Regions from separate parts of the Janthinobacterium sp. GW823-FHT03B06 genome, predicted to be linked through region 1. Evidence: predicted binding sites of a transcription regulator. Region 1 holds the regulator's gene; the other holds the start of a gene.
The links. The regulator LexA, encoded in region 1, represses DNA repair genes until DNA is damaged. The targets are predictions, from matches to a motif close to ACTGTATNNNNATACAGT.
Positions count from the first base shown of each region.

Region 1 (3,412 bases):
CGAATGCCATGTCAGGCTCCTGTATCTAAAATGCGCTAGTCAGAATTGACTGCACTAAAATCAATGATGTGAAACACCAAACTCTTGCTGTTGCGGCTCTTCCTGGCCAGGAAACCCGTGAACTGATACACCCCGCCCAAGCTTGCCTGACTGAACCGGCCTGAAATTTCGCCAGCGGCTAGCGCGGCAACATCAAACTCGGTCAAACGGGCAATCCCTGCTTCCATCTGCTGCGAACTGTGTTGCAATACTGCATTCACAATCGGCAGTCCTGCCGGGGTGTAGCGCAATATTTCGCGCTCGGCAATGATGGCGGTGACTTGTAGCTGGTTCAGCGCACGATCCTGGTCAAGAATTAAGCTGCTGCTGCGGCTGGAGCGGCTGCTGGTGCTTCGGTGCGGTGGCTTTTGGCCGCGTCTTCGCGTTGTACCGATTTCATCATCGGCGAAGGAGCTGTTTCAGCTTTCTTCATTTTAACGGTCAGGTGACGCAACACGGCATCATTGAATTTGAATGCTGTTTCCAACTCGACCAGGGTCTCGTTGTCGCATTCGATGTTCAGGCAGATGTAGTGTGCTTTAGGCAGCTTTTGGATCGAGTAAGCCATTTGACGGCGGCCCCAATCTTCCACGCGGTGAACCGAACCGCCGCGGGTGGTTACGCTGGCTTTGTAGCGTTCGATCATCGCGGGCACTTGCTCGCTTTGGTCCGGATGGACGATAAAGACTATTTCATAATGACGCATGCAAACTCCTTCAGGTCGGATTGATAATCGCCCACCCCGGCGTCAAGACGGGTGTGGGAAGGTCAGCCGAAGATTATAACCGCCTTTTGCAAACGTTTCAATCATTGCTTGCGCCAGTGCCCGAAAAGCCCGCGGACCACCGTGCTTTTCGACCGGGAACAAGTATTTCTTGCGAAATTCGCCGAAAACACGGAAATCCCCTTGCATAGTGAGCGATACTGTACAAAAATACAGACTGTTCATATAGACAGCATTTTAGTATGCACCCACCGCTCATGATCAAGCTGACAGCACGACAAGAACAAATCCTGAACCTGATCAAGGACGCGATTGAAAACACGGGCTTTCCTCCCACCCGTGCCGAAATTGCCAATGAACTGGGTTTCAAATCGGCCAATGCGGCCGAGGAGCATTTGCAGGCCCTGGCCCGCAAGGGCGCGATCGAGATTTCGCCCGGCACCTCGCGCGGCATCCGCCTGATCGGCGCGGCAGCCGAAGCGCCGCCATCGAAAGTGCCGGCGGCGCTGCTGATGTCGCTGCCCCTGATCGGCAGGGTGGCCGCCGGTTCGCCCATCCTTGCCCAGGAAAACCTGGAAGCGAGCTACAACGTGGACCCGGCCCTGTTCTCGGCCAAGCCCGACTTCCTGCTGAAGGTACGCGGCTGGTCCATGCGCGACGCCGGCATCATGGATGGCGATTTACTGGCCGTCAAGAAGGTCGACAGCGCCAAGAATGGCCAGATCGTCGTGGCCCGCATCGGCGATGAAGTCACCGTCAAGCGCTACAAGAAGACGGGTTCCGTCATCGAATTGCTGCCGGAAAACCCAGACTTCAAGGTCATCACCGTGTCGCCGGAAGATGAATTTGCCCTGGAAGGCTTGGCAGTCGGCTTGATGCGCAGCTGGCATTAAGTTGCCTGCCGGGGTCAGACCCGCCGGGTCTGACCCCGGTTTTTAGTTGCGGCCCCTTCTCATGCCTGACACCTAAGTTTCCGTCATCGAACTGCTGCCGAAAGATGAATTCGCCCTGGAAGGCCTGGCTGTGGGACTGATGCGCAGCTGGCATTAAACGACTGCACGAACAAAGGGCCGCAACAGCATGACTGTTGCGGCCCTTTTCATTTGTCCGGCGACTTATACATCGAGTGCCTGGCGGAAATCCTCGAGCAGATCCACCTCATCCTCGATACCGACGGAGACGCGGATCAGCGATTCGGCGATGCCCATGCTGGCGCGGCGCTCGGCGCCCATCTCGTAGAAGATCGTGTGGGCGACGGGAATGACCAGGGTGCGCGTGTCGCCGAGGTTGCTCGCTGGAATGGCCAAATTCAAACGATTGAGGAAATCGAAGCAATCGATGCCATCCTTCAATTCAAAGCTGAACAGCGAACCATAGCTGCGGAACAGGTCGCTCGCCAGCGCGTGCTGCGGGTGCGACGCCAAGCCCGGGTAATGCACGGCCGCCACTCTCGGGTCGGCCTGCAACATGGTGGCCAGCGCCAGTGCGTTCGAGCAAGTGCGGTCCATGCGCAAGGCCATGGTTTCCGCGCCGACGGCGATATGGTGCGCCGCTTCCGGCCCCAGGGACGCGCCGAAGTCGCGCAAGGCCTTGGCGCGGATTTGCGCGATGCCCCACTGCGCGGGCGCCGCCTTCTTGTAGTTCTCGAAAATATTCGGATACTGCGTCCAGTCGAACACGCCCGTGTCCGTCAAGCTGCCGCCCAGCGCATTGCCGTGGCCGCCAATGGATTTCGTCAAGGCGTTGACCACGAGGCCCGCGCCCACGGCTTTCGGGCGGAACAAATACGGCGTCGTCATCGTGTTGTCGACGATGTACAAGATGCCCTTTTCGCGGCACAGGTCACCGATTTTTTTCAGGTCGGCGATCTGCGTGCGCGGATTGGCGATGGTTTCCACGAACAAGATGCGCGTGGCAGGCGTGATGGCGGCCGCCACGTTGGCTACCTCGGTGGCGTCGACGAAGGACACGGCGATGCCCTGCCCCGTCACCGTTTGCCACAGGCTGTTGGTGTTGCCAAACAAAAAGGCCGACGAGACGACATGGTCGCCCGCGCGCAGCAGCGACTGCACCACGGCGCCGATGGCGCCCATGCCGGTGGCGAAGCACAAGGTCGCCACGCCGTCTTCCATCTTGTTGACCTTGTCTTCCAGCGCGGACACGGTGGGGTTGCCCTGGCGGCCATAGCGGAAACCGGGTTCCTTGCCCTGGAATACGGAAGCGAGCTGGCGCGCATCGGCATAACCAAACGCGACGGAAGTGTGCACGGGCTTGTGCAGCGAACCATGCTCGATGCCCTTGCGGCGGTCGTTATGCAGGATGGTGGTGGTAAAGCCGTAGTTTTTTTTATCGTTCATGATCGCGGAGCAAAAAAAGCCCGGCGCTAGCCGGGCAAGATAATTACGCTTCTGTCGTTGCCAGGTTCAGGTTCAGCTGGGAACGCGGCGTATCTTCGGGCGCTGCCGCCTTCGGATGGTGGCGCGCATATTCCAGGCGGTCCAGGTATTCCTGCGACACGTCGCCCGTCACGTAGACGCCGTCGAAGCACGAGGCCTCGAAGTTGGTCAGGGCCGGGTTGACGTCGGCGATCGCCTGCTTGAGCGCGCCGATATCCTGGTAGACCAGGTAGTCGGCCGTGATTTCGCGGCA
Region 1 covers NZ_JBXAJE010000002.1:597,826-601,237, forward strand. The annotation lists gene rpsR (30S ribosomal protein S18) at 1-10, opposite strand, end outside; gene priB (primosomal replication protein N) at 36-335, opposite strand; gene rpsF (30S ribosomal protein S6) at 356-745, opposite strand; gene lexA (transcriptional repressor LexA) at 1,021-1,656, shown strand; partial or broken gene AC1RBA_RS08655 (transcriptional repressor LexA) at 1,736-1,813, shown strand; gene AC1RBA_RS08660 (cystathionine gamma-synthase family protein) at 1,879-3,120, opposite strand; gene purF (amidophosphoribosyltransferase) at 3,164-3,412, opposite strand, start outside.

Region 2 (3,412 bases), on a different contig from region 1:
CAGGGCCAGCAGCTGGTTGACCAGGCGCGTGGCCGCTTCCGAACTTTTTGCCAGCTGCAGCAGCGAGCGGTGAATCTCGTCGTGGTCGGTCTGGCGCAGGGCCAGCTCCGATTGCATGCGCATGCCGGCCAGCGGCGTCTTCATCTGGTGCGCCGCATCGGCGATGAAGCGTTTCTGCATGTCGATCGACAGCGACAGGCGCGCCAGCATCTCGTTGAGCGAACCAACCAGCGGCGTGATTTCCTCGGGCACCTGGCCCGATTCGATGGGAGATAAATCGTCGGGCGGCCGGGCGCGTATGCGTTCCTGCAATTGCGCCAGCGGCGACAGCCCGCGCGCCAGGGCGAACCAGACCAGGGCCAGGATCACGGGCAGGATGATGAACTGCGGCAAAATCACGCCCTTGATGATTTCATTGGCCAGCTGGGCGCGCTTTTCCAGCGTCTCGGCCACTTGCACCAGCGCGCGGTGCGGATCATCGTCGTTGCCGGCAGGAATATCGAGATAGCTGAACGCCACGCGCACGGGCGTGCCGTGGATGGTGTCGTTGCGAAACAGCACCATGCCGCTGCGGTATTTGTCGGGGTCCTGCGGCGGCGGCAAGTCGCGGTCGCCGTCGAGGTATTCGCCGCGCGGACCCACCACCAGGTAATACAGGGTATCGACGTCATCGCCGCGCAGGAAGTCGCGGCCCTTGTTATTGCTGTTCTTGTCCGGCACGCGGCGCAGCAGCGCGCCGTCGGCCTGCTTGACCTGTTGCGTCAGCACGGTGACGCTGTCTTCCAGCGCATGGTCGAAGGGCTGATTGGCGATGCCCTTGGCCACCAGATAGGTGATGGCGATGCTCATCGGCCACAGCAGCAGCAGGGGCGCCAGCATCCAGTCGAGGATTTCGCCGAACAGCGAATGCTCGATGGTGTCGTCCTGCTCCGTCGTGGGCGGCTCGAACCAGTCGTCGTCGCCCGGCTCGTCCGCTGGCGCCTCGCGCGCCTTCACTTGCTGGCGGACCCGCTGGCCGGGGCTGCCGACTCGCCCGCTTCGGCGTTCAGGCGCGCCGCTTCCGAGTATTTTTCCAGGCAATAGCCAAGGCCGCGCACGGTGGCAATGCGCACGCCGCCCACCTCGATCTTCTTGCGCAGGCGGTGCACATACACTTCGATGGCGTTGTTCGACACTTCCTCGCCCCATTCGCACAGGTGGTCGACCAGCTGCTCTTTCGAGACGAGGCGGCCGGTGCGGCCCAGCAGGATTTCCAGCAAGCCCAGTTCGCGCGCCGACAGGTCGAGCATCTGGTCGTTGATGTAGGCGCTGCGCCCCACCTGGTCGTAGCTGAGGGGACCATGCTTGATGATGGTGGCGCCGCCGCCGGCGCCGCGGCGCGTCAGGGCGCGCACTCTTGCCTCCAGTTCCGACAAGGCGAACGGCTTGGCCATATAATCATCGGCACCGAGGTCGAGGCCATTCACGCGTTGCTCGATGGAATCGGCGGCCGTCAGGATCAGCACGGGCAGCAGCGAGGCGCGCGCGCGCAGGCGGCGCAGCACTTCCAGGCCGGACATCTTCGGCAGGCCCAGGTCGAGGATCAGCAGGTCGAATTCCTGGGTGGACAGGGCCGTATCGGCTTCCTGCCCATTTTTGACGCAGTCGATGGCATAGCCCGACTGGCGCAGCGAACGGGTCAGGCCATCGGCCAGTACGCTGTCATCTTCGGCAAGTAAAATACGCATGGTGAGACTTCCTCGGCTTGCGGCATAGAAGCTTGTATTGTGTTTCATTTCCCGCAAGGTGGCGAGTTTTTGTGAAAAACCAGGCTTGTATTGATCTGTTTCAAAACAAATCCACGTTCCGCTTGCATTGATCACTGTTTTTTTATACAGTACTGTCTGTGTAAAGAATTTAACCCACTGGCGCTATCGCAGGCTGCACGGTTCACGTAGATGCGTCACGTGAATCCGCAACTGTAGAACGGCTGAAAGAACATATGGACGATAAAAAAGCTGTAGTACCCGCATCGGAAAAAGCCAAGGCGCTCGCCGCCGCACTGGCGCAGATCGAGAAGCAGTTTGGCAAAGGTTCGGTCATGCGCATGGATGCCAGCGCACCGATCGAAGAAGTGCAAGTCGTGTCGACCGGTTCGCTCGGCCTCGATATCGCGCTGGGCGTGGGCGGCTTGCCGCGCGGCCGCGTGGTGGAAATCTACGGTCCGGAATCGTCGGGTAAAACCACGCTGACCCTGCAAACCATCGCCGAAATGCAAAAACTGGGCGGCACTTGCGCCTTTATCGATGCCGAGCACGCGCTCGACGTCGGTTACGCGCAAAAGCTGGGCGTGAACCTGCATGAATTGCTGATCTCGCAACCGGACACGGGCGAGCAGGCACTGGAAATCTGCGACGCCCTCGTGCGTTCGGGCAGCGTCGACCTCGTCGTCATCGACTCCGTGGCCGCACTGACGCCACGCGCCGAGATCGAAGGCGACATGGGCGATTCCCTGCCAGGTTTGCAGGCGCGCCTGATGTCGCAAGCGCTGCGCAAGCTGACCGGTTCCATCAACCGCACGAATACCCTGGTCATCTTCATCAACCAGATCCGCATGAAGATCGGCGTGATGTTCGGTAGCCCGGAAACGACCACGGGCGGCAATGCGCTGAAATTCTACGCCTCCGTGCGCCTGGACATCCGCCGCACCGGCTCGATCAAGTCCGGCGATGAAGTGATCGGCAACGAAACCAAGGTCAAGGTCGTCAAGAACAAGATCGCGCCGCCGTTCAAGGAAGCGCACTTCGACATTCTGTACGGCGCCGGCACCTCGCGCGAAGGCGAAATCCTGGACCTGGGCTCGGATGCCAAGATCGTGGAAAAATCCGGTTCGTGGTACAGCTACAACGGCGAACGCATCGGCCAGGGCAAGGACAACGCCCGTGCCTTCCTGCAAGAGCGTCCGGCGCTGGCCCGCGAAATCGAAAACAAGGTCCGCGCTTCGCTGGGCGTGCGCGAACTGCCGCCGCTGGCCGCTGAAAAGCCGGAAAAAGCGGATAAGGCCGCCGACAAGGCTGCCAAGGCTGCGGAAACCAAGGCAGAGTAGGTCGGATTAGCGCGGCAAAGCCGCGCGTAATCTGACAACACCACAGACATCAACAATGTTGTCGGATCAGACGTCAACAATGTTGTCGGATTACGGCCCAAGGGGCCTAATCCGACCTACGCATGGCTTGTTGCAAGGTGTGACCATGATCGCCGTCCCGCGCTGTTGCGCCGGGCGGCGATTGTGTTTGGGTGATGTGATTGTGGAATGAAAGACAAGGTGGGTGTATGGCCGCAGTACAACTAAGCCTGAAGGGCAGGGCGCTACGCTTTCTGTCGATGCGCGAACACAGCCGCATGGAATTGCGGCGCAAGCTGCAGCGCCATG
Region 2 covers NZ_JBXAJE010000006.1:227,191-230,602, forward strand. The annotation lists gene AC1RBA_RS20380 (sensor histidine kinase) at 1-996, opposite strand, end outside; gene AC1RBA_RS20385 (response regulator) at 993-1,727, opposite strand; gene recA (recombinase RecA) at 1,982-3,085, shown strand; gene recX (recombination regulator RecX) at 3,313-3,412, shown strand, end outside.
Region 2: a site for LexA is predicted at 1,861-1,878, ahead of recA (recombinase RecA). Genes of this name have one in related genera too.